DNA from 2 places in the Stenotrophomonas genospecies 3 genome. Region 1 is predicted to be linked to the other one. Evidence: riboswitches for the same ligand, from Rfam matches in the RefSeq annotation. Region 1 holds a riboswitch; the other holds the start of a gene.
What was found. A riboswitch is a leader RNA that binds a small molecule or an ion and turns the genes downstream of it on or off. The one in region 1 is predicted to bind cobalamin.

Region 1 (7,076 bases):
ACGAACAGAAGCGCGCACCGGCGAGGCTGCCCTTGTCGGCGATGCGGGTCAGCACCTCCTGCGGCATGTCCAGGTTCATGCCGCCTTCGTCGCCCTGCAGGCTGACGTGCACGATGCGGTCGCGGTAGCCCGGCGCGCGCGCCTGCAGCAGATCGCGCCAGTTCTGCATGGTCGCCACCACCGCGAACAGGAAGCGGCCCAGCTCGGCGGCCGCCAGCGGTGTGGCGATCGACTGGTAGGTGCGCTGCCAGCCGTGTCGGTTCTCGGTGGGCAGGAACACCGCGTGCTCCAGCGACTGGCGGCCACTGCTGCCGTGGTTCACCTCTTCGGCGTGCTGCGGGTAGACCAGATTGATGGCGAAGGTCGGCCAGCGCGGCAACGCGGCATCGAACAGATGGATCGGGAAATTGCTGCTGATGCCACCATCGGAGAACCAGCAGATGCGGAAGGCGGTGATCACCGGGCCGCAAGCCTGCCCGGCGCTGGTCAGCCCTTCCATGCTGTCGGCCACGTTGTGCTCGGGGTCGGCCGCCGGCGCGGTCGGCTCGCAGCGTCGTTCGCGGCGTGAGGGTTCATGCAGCGGCACCGCGCTGATCAGCAGCGGGAAGCTCAGGCTCATGCGCGTGGCCACCAGCACCGGCAGCTTCGGGCCCGGCGGCAGGTGGTAGTACTGCCGCCCTTCCACCTCCAGCGGCGGGCCGGCCTGCGTCACCAGCCACTGCACCACGCTGGCCGGGAACAGCTGCTCGAATTCCTCGCGCAGGAACCAGAACTGCGCGCCGCCCAGCGGCAGCGTGCGCGGCTCGTTGTGCGACACGCAGGTGGTGATCATCTGCAGGCTGATCGCATGCGGGCTGTCCGGCTCGCCGGCATAGCGCGGCGCGTCGTGCAGGTCGGCGAAGGTGAGCGGTGCATCCAGCGGCTTGCCGGACAACTGCTGCAGGCATTCGTGCAGCCACTCGGTCAGTGCCGGCGTGCGTGCATCGCGGCCGAGGCCGCTGCACAGGCCCAGCAGATTGCGTCGCGCCACGCGTGCCACACGAAGCGCGGCACCGGCCACACCCGCACCGTACGCGCACAGCAGCGACGGCAGCAGCGTGGCCGCCACCCCGCTCCAACCACCGCCCCACCAGCCCAGGCCGAGCAGCAGCGCCAGCGACACCAGCACTTCCAGCGGCGCGATCTCGAACACGGCAACGGCCAGGCACAGCAGCTTGTGCGGCAGGCTGGCTTTGCCGGTCAGCACCACCAGCAGGCGATAGGCCGCGCGTGCGCCGCGTGCGGGCTGGAACAGGCTGTAGATGAAGCCGCGCCGCGACAGCTGCGCCGACACCGCCGACAACCCGCCATAGCCTGCATCGCCGGGCAGGTGCTCGCCGGCCTGCTGGCGACGATCACCGCAGGCCGCCGCAGCCGCCACGGCGGCGGCGATGGCGCCGGCCGAAGTGCCGCCGATGCTCTTGAAGCGATACTCGCGCGCCAGCGCCAGTACCGCATTGGGGTACACGATGCCGCTGGTGATGCCGCCTTTCATGACCAGATCGCAGTACTTGTCCGCCACTGTCTTGCCCCCGAGCATGCCGTCCGCCGCGTGGGTGCCAGTATGGCGCAGGGGCTTCTCAGGGCCTGAGAACAACGGCGCAGTCCGCGTACGCAATGCGCCGTTCAGCAGAAAGCACGGCTGCAGGCTTGACCCGCCCCGCCATCGGCGTAGCATCTGCAGCAAGCCAAGGGACAGACCCGCGGCTGCCACAACGACATGAGGGATTCTCATGGAATTCGACTATCTCGTCTTCATCGGGCGATTCGAGCCCTTCCACAACGGCCACGCCGCCGTTGCCCGCCTGGCCCTGAGCCGGGCCCGCAAGCTGATCTTCCTGGTCGGCTCTGCCGATACCCCCCGCAGCCTGCGCAATCCCTGGACCGTGGCCGAACGTGCCGTGATGATCCAGGCCGCCCTCGATGGCCACACCGACCGCCTGCTGATCCGCCCGCTGCGTGACCACCTGTACAACGAAGCGCAGTGGATCGCCAACGTGCAGCGCCAGGTGGCTGAAGCCCTGCGCAACGACGGCGCCGCCGCCGATGCGAAGGTGGGCCTGATCGGCATGGACAAGGACGCGTCCAGCTACTACCTGCGCGAGTTCCCGCAGTGGCCGCTGGTGGACGTGCAGCACACCGCCACCCTGTCGGCCACCGAGCTGCGGCGCTACCTGTTCGAAGCCGGCGACGTCGACTTCCACGGTGCGCTGCTGATGCTGCGTGGCAATGTGCCGGCGCCGGTGTACGACATGCTTGAAGCGTTCCGCAAAAGCGCGCCTGCCTATGGCCAGCTGGTGGCCGAGTACCGCTTCATCGAACAGTACAAGGCCGCCTGGAAGGATGCGCCCTACGCGCCCACCTTCGTCACCACCGATGCGGTGGTGGTGCATTCGGGCCACGTGCTGCTGGTGCGTCGCCGCTCGGAACCCGGCAAGGGGCTGTGGGCGCTGCCCGGCGGCTTCGTCGGCCAGGAACAGAGCCTGCTCGACAGCTGCCTGCGCGAACTACGCGAGGAAACCCGGCTGAAGATTCCGCTGCCGGTGCTGAAGGGTTCGCTGAAGGGCCAGCAGGTCTTCGACCACCCCGACCGCAGCCAGCGCGGCCGCACCATCACCCACGGCTTCCACTTCGAGTTTCCGGCCGGTGAACTGCCGCCGGTGCGCGGCGGCGATGACGCCGACAAGGCGCGCTGGATACCGGTGAGTGAAGCCCTGGACATGGGCCCGCAGCTGTTCGAAGACCACCTGCACATCCTGGAGTATTTCCTCGGCCGCGGCTGACAGGCCCGGCCTCCCCACTGGCGGATAGACCGCTGGTGTCACTCGACGCGAAGGAGCTTCCGTCATGCACTACCTCGATAATCTTCTCCTCAACACCGACAGCTACAAGGCCAGCCATTGGCTGCAGTACCCGCCGGGTACCGATGCCACGTTCTTCTACGTCGAATCACGTGGCGGCCTGCACGATCGCACGGTGTTCTTCGGCCTGCAGGCGATCCTCAAGGACGCGCTGGCACGACCGGTCACCCACGCCGACATCGACGACGCTGCTGCGGTATTCGCCGCGCACGGCGAACCGTTCAACGAGGCCGGCTGGCGCGATATCGTCGACCGGCTTGGCGGCCACCTGCCGGTGCGCATCCGCGCCGTTCCCGAGGGCAGCGTGGTGCCCACCCACCAGGCACTGATGACCATCGAGTCGACCGATCCGGCTGCGTTCTGGGTGCCGTCGTACCTGGAAACGCTGCTGCTGCGCGTGTGGTATCCGGTCACCGTGGCCACCATCAGCTGGCACGCACGGCAGACCATCGCCGCGTTCCTGCAGCAGACCAGCGACGACCCGCAGGGGCAGCTGCCGTTCAAGCTGCACGACTTCGGCGCGCGCGGTGTATCGAGCCTGGAATCGGCCGCGTTGGGCGGTGCCGCGCACCTGGTCAACTTCCTCGGCACCGATACCGTGTCGGCGCTGTGCCTGGCACGCGCGCACTACCACGCGCCGATGGCCGGCTATTCGATTCCGGCCGCCGAGCACAGCACCATCACCAGTTGGGGCCGCGAACGCGAGGTGGACGCCTATCGCAACATGCTGCGCCAGTTCGGCAAGCCCGGTTCGATCGTGGCGGTGGTGTCGGACAGCTATGACATCTACCGCGCGATCAGCGAACACTGGGGCACCACCCTGCGCGATGACGTGATCGCGTCGGGCGCCACCCTGGTTATCCGTCCCGACTCGGGTGACCCGGTGGAGGTGGTGGCCGAAAGCCTGCGCCGGCTGGATGAAGCCTTCGGCCACGCGATCAACGGCAAGGGCTATCGCGTGCTCAACCACGTGCGGGTGATCCAGGGCGATGGCATCAATCCGGACACCATCCGCGCGATCCTGCAGCGCATCACCGACGACGGCTACGCCGCCGACAACGTGGCCTTCGGCATGGGCGGTGCACTGCTGCAGCGGCTGGACCGCGATACGCAGAAGTTCGCGCTGAAGTGCTCGGCCGCACGGGTCGAGGGTGAGTGGATCGACGTCTACAAAGATCCGGTCACCGACGCCGGCAAGGCCAGCAAGCGCGGCCGCATGCGCCTGCTGCGCCACCTGGACGATGGCAGCCTGCATACGGTGCCACTGCCGGCCAACGGCGACGACACCCTGCCGGACGGCTTCGAGGACGCAATGGTGACCGTGTGGGAGAACGGCCGCCTGCTGCACGACCAGCGGCTGGACGACATCCGCACGCGGGCGGCCGTGGGGCATTGAAGGTGCATCCCGACCGGGGTCAGAGCCCGCTGCGTGGCAGCGGGATCCGACCCCTTCCTTCCGCTGGGGTCGGATCCCGTTGCAGCGCAGCGGGTTCTGACCCCTGCGCTCTTGACCGGCGCCACCAACAGGTCCACCTTGCACACGCCGAAGGTATCCCTCCCATCGCTGCGGCGCGGGGAGGGGTTTAAACGGGAATCCGGTGAAGGCGCCTCGCGCGTCCATTCCGGAGCTGCCCCGCAGCGGTGAATGGAAACGAATCCTGCCAACAGCACTGGGCTCGCGCCTGGGAAGCGGCGGGTAGTAGGTGGGCTGCGGCCCGTGTCCATCAGCCCGAATACCGGCCCCGGCCGGGGGACACGACCGTCCCCTGACTCGACCTGGAATCTCCGCGGGGAGGTTGCCGGGGCCGTCGTCGTCCTGCGCGTGCAGGCGGTGTGGCCGCGCGCGTCCTGTTCACGGTATCCGGCCAGACCCGTTCACCCACGCGCTGATGCATGGGCCACCGCCGTTGCCGGCGGTCCATGCGGTACCTGACGATGACCGAGCTCCAACGCCCCACCCTGACCCTGCCCGCCGACGGCAAGCGCCTGCTGCTGCATTCGTGCTGCGCGCCCTGTTCCGGCGAAGTGATGGAGGCGATCACCGCCTCCGGGATCGACTACGCGATCTTCTTCTACAACCCCAACATCCACCCGGTGAAAGAGTACGAGCTGCGCAAGCAGGAGAACATCCGCTTCGCCGAGCAGCACGGCATTCCTTTCATCGACTGCGACTACGACACCGACAACTGGTTCAGCCGTGCACGCGGCATGGAAAACGAGCCCGAACGCGGCATCCGCTGCACGATGTGCTTCGACATGCGTTTCGAGCGCACTGCGCTGTATGCGCACGAACACGGTTACGACACCATCAGTTCGTCGCTGGGCATCTCGCGCTGGAAGAACATGGCGCAGATCAACGACTGCGGCATCCGTGCCGCGTCGCGCTATGAAGGCCTGCAGTACTGGGACTACAACTGGCGCAAGGGCGGCGGTGCCAGCCGCATGATCGAGATCAGCAAGCGCGAGCAGTTCTACCAGCAGGAATACTGCGGCTGCGTGTACTCGCTGCGCGATGCCAACCGTCACCGCCGCGAGAATGGCCGCGAACGGATCAAGATCGGCCTGCTGTACTACGGGCAGGACGCTGAGACGCCGCAGGGCGATTGACGTGTGGGCATGGGGCGGCCACGCTGGTCGCCCCTTCTGCTGTACCGGAACTGCCATGACCGCCCTGCCCGCCGATGTCGCCCTGCTGGTGATCGACCTGCAGCCGGACTTCATGCCCGGTGGCGCGCTGGCCTGCGACCAAGGCGATGCGCTGGTGGCACCGATCGCCGATCTGCTGGCACAGCGCCGCTACCGCACCGTGGTGGCAACACAGGACTGGCACCCGGCCGACCATGCCTCGTTCGCCAGCCAGCACCCCGGCCAACGCCCCTTCGAGACCATCCTGCTGCACGCGCAGCCGCAGACCCTGTGGCCGGACCACTGCGTGCAGGGCAGCGCCGGTGCCGCGCTGCATCCGGGCGTGGACTGGACCGTGGCCGACCTGATTCTGCGCAAGGGCACGCGCCAACAGGTGGATTCATACAGCGCCTTCCGCGAGAACCATGGCCCCGATGGCGAGCGCCCGGCCACCGGCCTGGCCGGCTGGCTGCACGAACGCCGCATCCGCGAAGTGCACGTGTGCGGCCTGGCCCGCGACTACTGCGTGCTGTGGAGCGCGCAGGACGCGGTGAAGTCCGGCTTCCGGGTGAAATTCCTGTGGGAGCTGACCAAGCCGGTGACCGACGCCAACGACGCGATGGTGCGCGAGGCGCTGGGCAAGGCGGGGATCGCGATCGCCTGAGGCGTGACCGCCGGGCATGGCCCGGCGCTACCGCGCACGTCGCTTATGCCGCTTGCGCGCTCCTGCCCACAACAACACAATCGATTCATCCAGCCCCCTAACTACGCCCCCCTATAGATCGCGGGACGGCCGAACCGGGGGCTTTTCATTGGATGAAATCAGGATTCGGTAGTGCCGGCCGCTGGCCGGCAACCTCGGGATCTCTGCAGTTGCCGGCCAGCGGCCGGCACTACCGGATAGCACCCGTGGTAGCGCCGGGCCATGCCCGGCGGACGCGGGATGGGCGATTACCGGAACACCACCGTGCGATGCCCATTGAGCAGGATGCGGTGCTCCACATGGCGGCGAACCGCGCGTGCCAGCACCAGCGATTCGGTATCACTGCCCAGCCGCACCAGTTCGCGCGGCGCCATCGCGTGGTCCACGCGGGCCACGTCCTGTTCGATGATCGGTCCTTCGTCCAGATCCTCGGTGACGTAGTGCGCGGTGGCGCCGATGATCTTGACCCCGCGCGCGTGCGCCTGGTGGTACGGCTGCGCGCCCTTGAAGCTGGGCAGGAAGCTGTGGTGGATGTTGATCGCACGGCCGGCCAGCGCGCGGCACAGCGTGGGTGACAGGATCTGCATGTAGCGCGCCAGCACCACCAGGTCGATGCGCTCGCGCTCGACCAGGTCGATGATCTGCTGCTCCTGCACCGCACGCGTATCGGCGGTCACCGGCAGGTGGTGGAACGGAACCTGGTAGGACGCGGCCAATGGCGCGAAGTCGGCGTGGTTGGACGCTACTGCGGCAATGTCCACCTTCAGCTGGCCGCTGTGGGCACGGAACAGCAGGTCGTTGAGGCAGTGCCCTTGCTTGCTGACCAGCACCAGCAGGCGTGCGCGGCG
Region 2 (7,076 bases), on a different contig from region 1:
TCCCGGCGCTGTACCGGCGCGACGCGGCGCTGGTGCCGATGCGGTAACGACCCGGGTAGTGCCGGCCGCTGGCCGGCTCCTGCGGATCTGGGGATCGCCGGCCAGCGGCCGGTACCACCTCCCAAAAAAAGACGCACGGCCATCCAGCCGTGCGCTTGGGAAGTATCGGCCGTGCCCCGATCAGGCCCGTCCGACGATGACATGCTAGGCTCGCCATCATCATGGGTACAGCACCAGATGGCGGGAAGTTCGATGGATACAGATGACCAGAGCGCGATGATCCCACCCCGCTACCAACGGCTGTCCGATGAACTGGCCGAAGCCATCCACGGCGGACGCCTTCCGGTCGGCAGCCGCCTGCCTTCACTGCGGCAGATGGCTCTGCAGCGAAGGCTCAGCCTGAACACGGTGATCGCGGCCTATCGCCAGCTGGAGGACGCCGGCCTGGTCATTCCGCGGCCCAAAGCCGGCTTCGAGGTCGCGCCGCGATTGTCGGTGCCAGAGCGTTCGCTGCGTGATACCCCGTCCGCCCCCACCGCACCACTGCAGCAGGTGCTGATGGCGCGCGTGCTGGAGGCACAACGTCGCTCCGGAGTGATCGACCTGGCCTTCGCCGGTCCGCGCGGTCGCCAGTTCTATCCGGGCGCACAGCTGGCCCGTCACACCGCGCAGGTGCTGCGTCACGGCCAGCAGACGGTGGAGACCTACGCGCGCCCCAACGGTTCACCCCGGCTGCTGGCGCAGATCGTGCGCCGTGGTCCACGCATGGGCCTGCACACCCACAGCGAGCGGCTGCTGCTGACCCACGGCGCGATGGAGGCCCTACAGCTGGCACTGCGCGCGGTCACCCAGCCCGGTGATGCGGTCGGCATCGAGGCGCCGTCCTACTTCAACCTGTACCCGTTGCTGGCCAACCTCGGCCTGCGGGCCATCGAGCTGCCCACCCACCCGCAGCACGGCCTGGATGTCGATGCACTGGAAGCGATGCTGGAGCACACGTCGCTGGCCGCACTGGTGGTGATGCCGACCGTGCACAACCCGCTGGGCTGCACCATGCCGACACCCGCCAAACAGCGCTTGGCCGAACTGGTCAACGCACGGCAACTGCCGCTGATCGAAGATGCGGTGTATGCCGAGCTGCAGTTCTGCGAACCGCCGGCGCCCTTGCTGAAGGCCTTCGATCGCGATGGCTGGGTGATGGTGGTCGGTGGGTTTTCCAAGACACTGGCGCCGGATTACCGTATCGGCTGGCTGGATGGCGGCCGCTTCGCCGAGCGCATCGCGCTGCTGAAATTCCAGTCCACCGGTGGCGAGCCTCAACTGCTCGGCGATGCGGTGGCGGCGTATCTGGAAGCCGGCAGCTACGAGCACCACCTGCACCGCATGCGCCGGCTGTATCGCGAACAGGTGGGACGGCTGCGCCAGCTGGTGGCCGAACACTTCCCGGCCGGCACCCGTGCCACCGAGCCACAAGGCGGCTTCCTGCTGTGGCTCGAACTGCCGGGCGTGGATACGCGTGAGCTGTTCGAGCGTGCGCTGGCAGAGGACATCGTGTTCATGCCCGGCCAGGTGTATTCACGTGGTGCGCGCTATCGCCACTGCCTGCGGCTGTCGTGCTGCCAGACGCTGGATGCGCGCTTCATCGGTGCGGTTGAGCGGCTCGGTGCGATCGCGAAGGAGCTGGCGGCTGCGGCACGGTAACGCCGGCCGCTGGCCGGCAACCTCGGGATCGCCGGGTGGATGCAGTTGCCGGCCAGCGGCCGGCACTACCCAGGATCACTCAAGCAGGTGCACGCCCAGCGCTTCGCCATCCGCTCCCGGCAGATACGGCAGCCGCCCCCAGCACGGCATCGGCAGGCGCTGCTGCAACGTCGCAATGGAACGACTGGGTGCGATTGCGCGGGAGCTGACAGCTGCAGCACGGTAGTGCCGGCCGCTGGCCGGCAACCTCGGGATCGCTGAGTGGATGCAGTTGCCGGCCAGCGGCCGGCACTACCCAGGGTCACTCAAGCACGTGCGCGCCCAGCGCCGCGTGTACTCGCGCGGCGCACGCTACCGCCACTGCCTGCGGCTGTCGTGCTGCCAGACGCTGGATGCGCGCTTCATCGGTGCGGTGGAGCGGCTCGGTGCGATCGCGAAGGAGCTGGCGGCTGCGGCACGGTAACGCCGGCCGCTGGCCGGCAACCTCGGGATCGCCGGGTGGATGCAGTTGCCGGCCAGCGGCCGGCACTACCCAGGATCACTCAAGCACGTGCGCGCCCAGCGCCGCGTGTATTCGCACGGCGCGCGCTACCGCCACTGCCTGCGGCTGTCGTGCTGCCAGACGCTGGATGCGCGCTTCATCGGCGCGGTGGAGCGGCTCGGTGCGATCGCGCGGGAGCTGGCAGCTGCAGCACGGTAGTGCCGGCCGCTGGCCGGCAACCTCGGGATCGCCGGGTGGATGCAGTTGCCGGCCAGCGGCCGGCACTACCCAGGGTCATTCGAGCAGGTGCGCCGACAGCGCTTCGCCATCCGCTCCCGGCAGATACGGCAGCCGCCCCCAGCACGGCATCGGCAGGCGCTGCTGCAACGTCGCGATGTTCTCATCCTGGCGCTGCATCACCGGGTCGATGTGGTTGCCGATCCAGCCCAGGCACTCCACGCCACTGGCCTGCAGCGACTGCGCAGTCAGCCGTGCGTGGTTGACGCAGCCCAGCCGCATGCCGACCACAAGTACTACCGGCAGATGCAATGCACGCACCAGGTCAAGCTGGTCCAGCGTGGTCGAGACCGGCGCCAGCCAACCGCCAACACCCTCCACCACCACGACATCGGCCTGCGCACGCAGGCGCGCGAACGCGGCCACGATCTGCGCCAGCTCCACCTGCACGCCATCCTCGGCTGCGGCCAGCTCCGGCGCCAGCGGCTGCCGCAGCGCGTACGGATTCAGGTCGGCATAGTCCGGCACCGGCCAACTGGCCGCCTGCAGCGCCAGCGCGTCCTCGTTGCGCAGGCCCTGCCCCAGATCTTCACTGCCACTGGCCACCGGCTTCATGCCGACTGCGCGCAGGCCGCGCCGGCGCAGTGCATGCAGCAGCGCGGTGCTGGCCGCGGTCTTGCCGATCTCGGTATCGGTGCCGGTGACGAACAGGGCAGGCGGCAGCGTGGCGGGCAACGGCATCGATAAGCTCCAGCGGGGCAACAGAGCCTGCATTATCGCCGGCCCGGCGCGCTTGCTAGACTGCGGGCATGTTCGCCAATGCCTCGCTTACCGGCAGCAAGCCGGAACAATACGCCCAGCTGCTGGAACAGGCCCGTGGCCTGGTCTACGCCGAGTCCGACCGCATCGCCAACGCGGCCAACCTCTCCGCACTGGTCTATCACGCTCTGCCCGACCTGAACTGGGTGGGCTTCTACCTGTACGACGGCAAGGAGCTGGTGGTCGGCCCGTTCCAGGGCCTGCCGGCCTGCGTGCGCATCCCGCTGGACAAGGGCGTGTGCGGTGCCGCCGCCAGCCAGCGCGTGACCCAGCGCGTGGAGGACGTCTATGCCTTCCCCGGCCACATCGCCTGCGATTCGGCCTCGCGCTCGGAACTGGTGGTGCCGTTGCTGCGCGGCGATGAACTGATCGGCGTATTCGACATCGACAGCCCGAAAGTCGGCCGCTTCGATGCCGACGACCAAGCCGGCCTGGAAGCCATCGCCCGCGTGTTCGTCGAGGCGCTGGGATGAGCGCACCGAAGCTGCGCAACATCGGCCCGAAGAGTGCGGCGTGGCTGCGTCAGGTCGGCCTGCGCAGCCGCGAGGATCTGGTTGCGATCGGCGCGGTCGGTGCCTTCGTCAAGGTCAAGCGCGCCGGCTTCAAGCCCAGCCTGAACCTGCTCTATTCACTGGAAGGCGCGTTGCTGGACTGCCATTGGCAGGAACTGAGCGAGCCGCAGCGTGAGGCGCTGGTGCAGGATTACGAAGCGCGCATCGCTGCGCATCCGCTGAAGGCGGCCGGCCCCGCTTCGGGCCCGGTGCATGAGCAGCGCTTCGATGCTGACGACGACGCTGAGGACAGCGTGGCCGAGCGCGCGGACGAGGATTGAGGCCTCCGCGTTCCTGGGGATGCCGGCCAGCGGCCGGCACTACCACTGTGATGCGGGATCGGTAGCGCCGGGTCATGCCCGGCGACTGCGGTCAGGGCTGCTGCAGCTCCAGCAGCTCACCCACCAGCCCGATCTCGCCACGCTCCAGCCACACCCGCAGGCGCGTGCCGTGGTCGATGCGCAGCGCCCAGCACAGCGACATCGGCAGACCGCAGACCTGCGACAGCACCATGCGCAGTGGGCCGCCGTGGCTGACCACCAGCGTCGGCACCGGATCGTCATCATCAAGCAGGCGATCCAGCGCGCGCGCGATACGCCGCTCGAAGTGGCCCCAGCTTTCGCCGTTCGGCGGCGGGAATGCATGCGGGTCGGCATGGAAGGCCGCCAATGCATCCTCCGGCAGGTCGAACAACGACTGTCCGTCCCAATCGCCGAAATCCAGCTCTTCCCATTCCTCGTCCGCTTCCACGTCCAGCCCGCGCGGGGTGGCCAGGGCCATCGCCGTGTGCAGCGAGCGCAGCCGCGGCGAACTGATCACCCGCTCCCAGGGCTGCGCAGCGTAGGCGTCGACCAGTTCCTGCGGCAGGCGGGCCAGCTGCGGTGGATCACTGCGGCCATCGAGGAACTCATCGCGACCGTTGCCGGCATGGCGGACCAGGTCGAGGATCATGCGTGCGTCCTGTACAGGCAACGCGGGAACAGCGGAAAACGGGCGGACATCGGCAACGGCACCACGGGATCGAGGGACCATTCTAAGGGCACAGCAAAGGCAGTCGAGCAGGCTCGACGCTACGGGCCGCCTGCGATGCCGTAGACTGCGCGCACTTCCAGGTGACCTGCGGCCACGGCCGGCAGGTTGAAACGGGAAGCCGGTGACGCGTGGATCCACGCCAGGCCGGCGCTGCCCCCGCAACGGTAAGCACGTCAGTTCCAGGCAACAACGCCACTGTGCCGCAGGCATGGGAAGGCGCCTGGACGGTGGCCTCGCGCCACCCGGCGGCAAGCCCGGAGACCGGCCAGGAAGCCTCAGGTCGCGATGCGGTGGGCATGGCGCTGGATGACCGCAGCCTGCGCTGCGGCGTCGGCGCATGCCTGCCCTCGCGGCTCCTCCCCTTCGCCACGCGGGCGTGCGTGGCACCTGGAGTCCCCCATGAAGCTGCAGTCCCGAATGCTGTCCCTGGCCGTGCTGGCCGCCCTGCCCGCGCTGGCCCAGGCCGCCGATGACACCACCGCGCTCGACCAGATCCTGGTCACCGCCACCCGCACCCCGATCGCCCTGCAGGACAGCATCGCGCCGGCCCAGGTGATCGACCGCGCGCAGATCGAATCCAGCCAGGCCACGTCGCTGCAGGAACTGCTGCGCGGCCGCGCCGGCATCAACCTGACCAACTCCGGCGGCCTCGGCAAGCAGAGCTCGCTGTTCCTGCGCGGCACCAACTCGGGCCACACCGTGGTGCTGGTGGATGGCGTGCGCATCAACAGTGCCGACCTCGGCCTGGCCATGTACCAGGACCTGCCACTGGCGCAGATCGAACGCGTGGAAATCGTGCGCGGCCCGCAGTCCAGCCTGTACGGTGCCGACGCCATTGGTGGCGTGATCCAGATCTTCACCCGCCGCAACCAGGGCGATTTCGCTCCGCACTTCCAGCTCGGCGGTGGCAGCAACGGCCTGCGCGAAGCCAGCGGCGGCATCGGCGGTGGCACCGAACGCGGCTGGTTCGGCGCCGACATCGCCTACCAGCATTCCGACGGCATCGATGCCTGCCGCGGCTCCGCCTCGGTGTTCACCGCGGGCTGCTTTGCCGACGAGCACGACCGCGACGGCTACCGCAACCTGTCCAAGAGCCTGCGCGGCGGCTACAGCTTCAACGACCAGTGGACCGTGGAAGGCAGCGCACTGCGCGCCGACGGCAAGAACCACTACGACGGTTACTACAACTATTCGGAAACCCGCCAGCAGGTGCTCGCTGGCAAAGTGCGCTACACCCCGTCTGAACGCCTGGCGTTCACAGCCAACGTCGGCCGCAGTGACAACGAGTCGGACAACTTCGGCGCACCGGGGGTGTTCGGCAGCGCGCAGACCCATCGTGACAGCGCCTCGCTGCAGGGTGACTTCGGCGTGGCCGAGGGCCAGCTGCTGAGTGCAGGCGTGGATTGGAGCGAAGACAACCTGGATGGCAGCAGCGCGGGTTACCTCGTCGACAGCCGCCGCAACACCGGCGTGTTCCTGCAGTACCAGGGCCGCTTCGGCCGCCACCAGCTGCAGGCCAGTGCGCGCAACGACGACAACCAGCAGTTCGGCAACCACGCCACCGGCAGCGTGGGCTGGGCGATGGAACTGGAGCACGGCCTGCGCGTCAATGCCAGCTACGGCACGGCGTTCAAGGCGCCGACCTTCAGCGACCTGTACGACCCGTGGAGCGGCGTGCCGACGTTGAACCCGGAGAAGTCCAAGAGCGCCAACCTTGGCGTTTCGCAGCAGGGCCAGGGCTGGCACTGGGGCCTGGACGTGTACGAGACCCGCATCGATGACCTGATCACCTACGATGCCTCCACGATGAAGATGCGGCAGGTGGAGAAGGCGCGCATCCGTGGTGCCGAGCTGACTGGTGGCATGCTGCTGGCCGGCTTCGACATCAATGCGCAGCTGAGCTATACCGACCCGCGCAACCGCACCCACGGCAGCACCCAGTTCGACAACTGGCTGCCGCGCCGCGCGCAGCAGACCGCGCGCCTGGACGTCGACCGCCGCTTCGGTGACGTCCGCGCCGGCCTGACCGTGCAGGGTGCGGGCAAGCGCTATGACAACGCCAGCAACTCGGTGAAGGTTGGCGGCTACGGCACGCTGGACCTGCGCGCCGAGTACGCGCTGACGCCGTCGTGGTCGCTGCTGGCGCGCGCCGCCAACGTATTCGACCACACGTATGAAACCGTGGCGTGGTTCAACCAGCCCGGCCGCGAGTACCAGCTGAGCGTGCGTTACCAGCCGAAGTGACCGCGACGGTC

Region 2: linked by a shared signal. The riboswitch ahead of btuB (TonB-dependent vitamin B12 receptor) and the one ahead of ACX9OT_RS17705 (epoxyqueuosine reductase QueH) in region 1 are both predicted to bind cobalamin.

Annotation. Positions count from the first base shown of each region.
Region 1 covers NZ_JBTMUR010000014.1:30,559-37,634, reverse strand. Annotated here, with positions in the region: gene ACX9OT_RS17720 (patatin-like phospholipase family protein) at 1-1,579, opposite strand, end outside; gene ACX9OT_RS17715 (bifunctional nicotinamide-nucleotide adenylyltransferase/Nudix hydroxylase) at 1,773-2,822, shown strand; gene ACX9OT_RS17710 (nicotinate phosphoribosyltransferase) at 2,887-4,296, shown strand; cobalamin riboswitch at 4,430-4,659, shown strand; gene ACX9OT_RS17705 (epoxyqueuosine reductase QueH) at 4,821-5,507, shown strand; gene pncA (bifunctional nicotinamidase/pyrazinamidase) at 5,563-6,189, shown strand; gene purU (formyltetrahydrofolate deformylase) at 6,477-7,076, opposite strand, start outside.
Region 2 covers NZ_JBTMUR010000015.1:4,608-11,683, reverse strand. Annotated here, with positions in the region: gene msrA (peptide-methionine (S)-S-oxide reductase MsrA) at 1-47, shown strand, start outside; gene ACX9OT_RS18235 (aminotransferase-like domain-containing protein) at 253-1,701, shown strand; partial or broken gene ACX9OT_RS18230 (dethiobiotin synthase) at 1,777-1,881, opposite strand; gene ACX9OT_RS18225 (hypothetical protein) at 1,967-2,164, shown strand; gene ACX9OT_RS18220 (hypothetical protein) at 2,204-2,401, shown strand; gene bioD (dethiobiotin synthase) at 2,477-3,160, opposite strand; gene ACX9OT_RS18210 (GAF domain-containing protein) at 3,229-3,711, shown strand; gene ACX9OT_RS18205 (TfoX/Sxy family protein) at 3,708-4,070, shown strand; gene ACX9OT_RS18200 (histidine phosphatase family protein) at 4,162-4,740, opposite strand; cobalamin riboswitch at 4,883-5,105, shown strand; gene btuB (TonB-dependent vitamin B12 receptor) at 5,221-7,065, shown strand.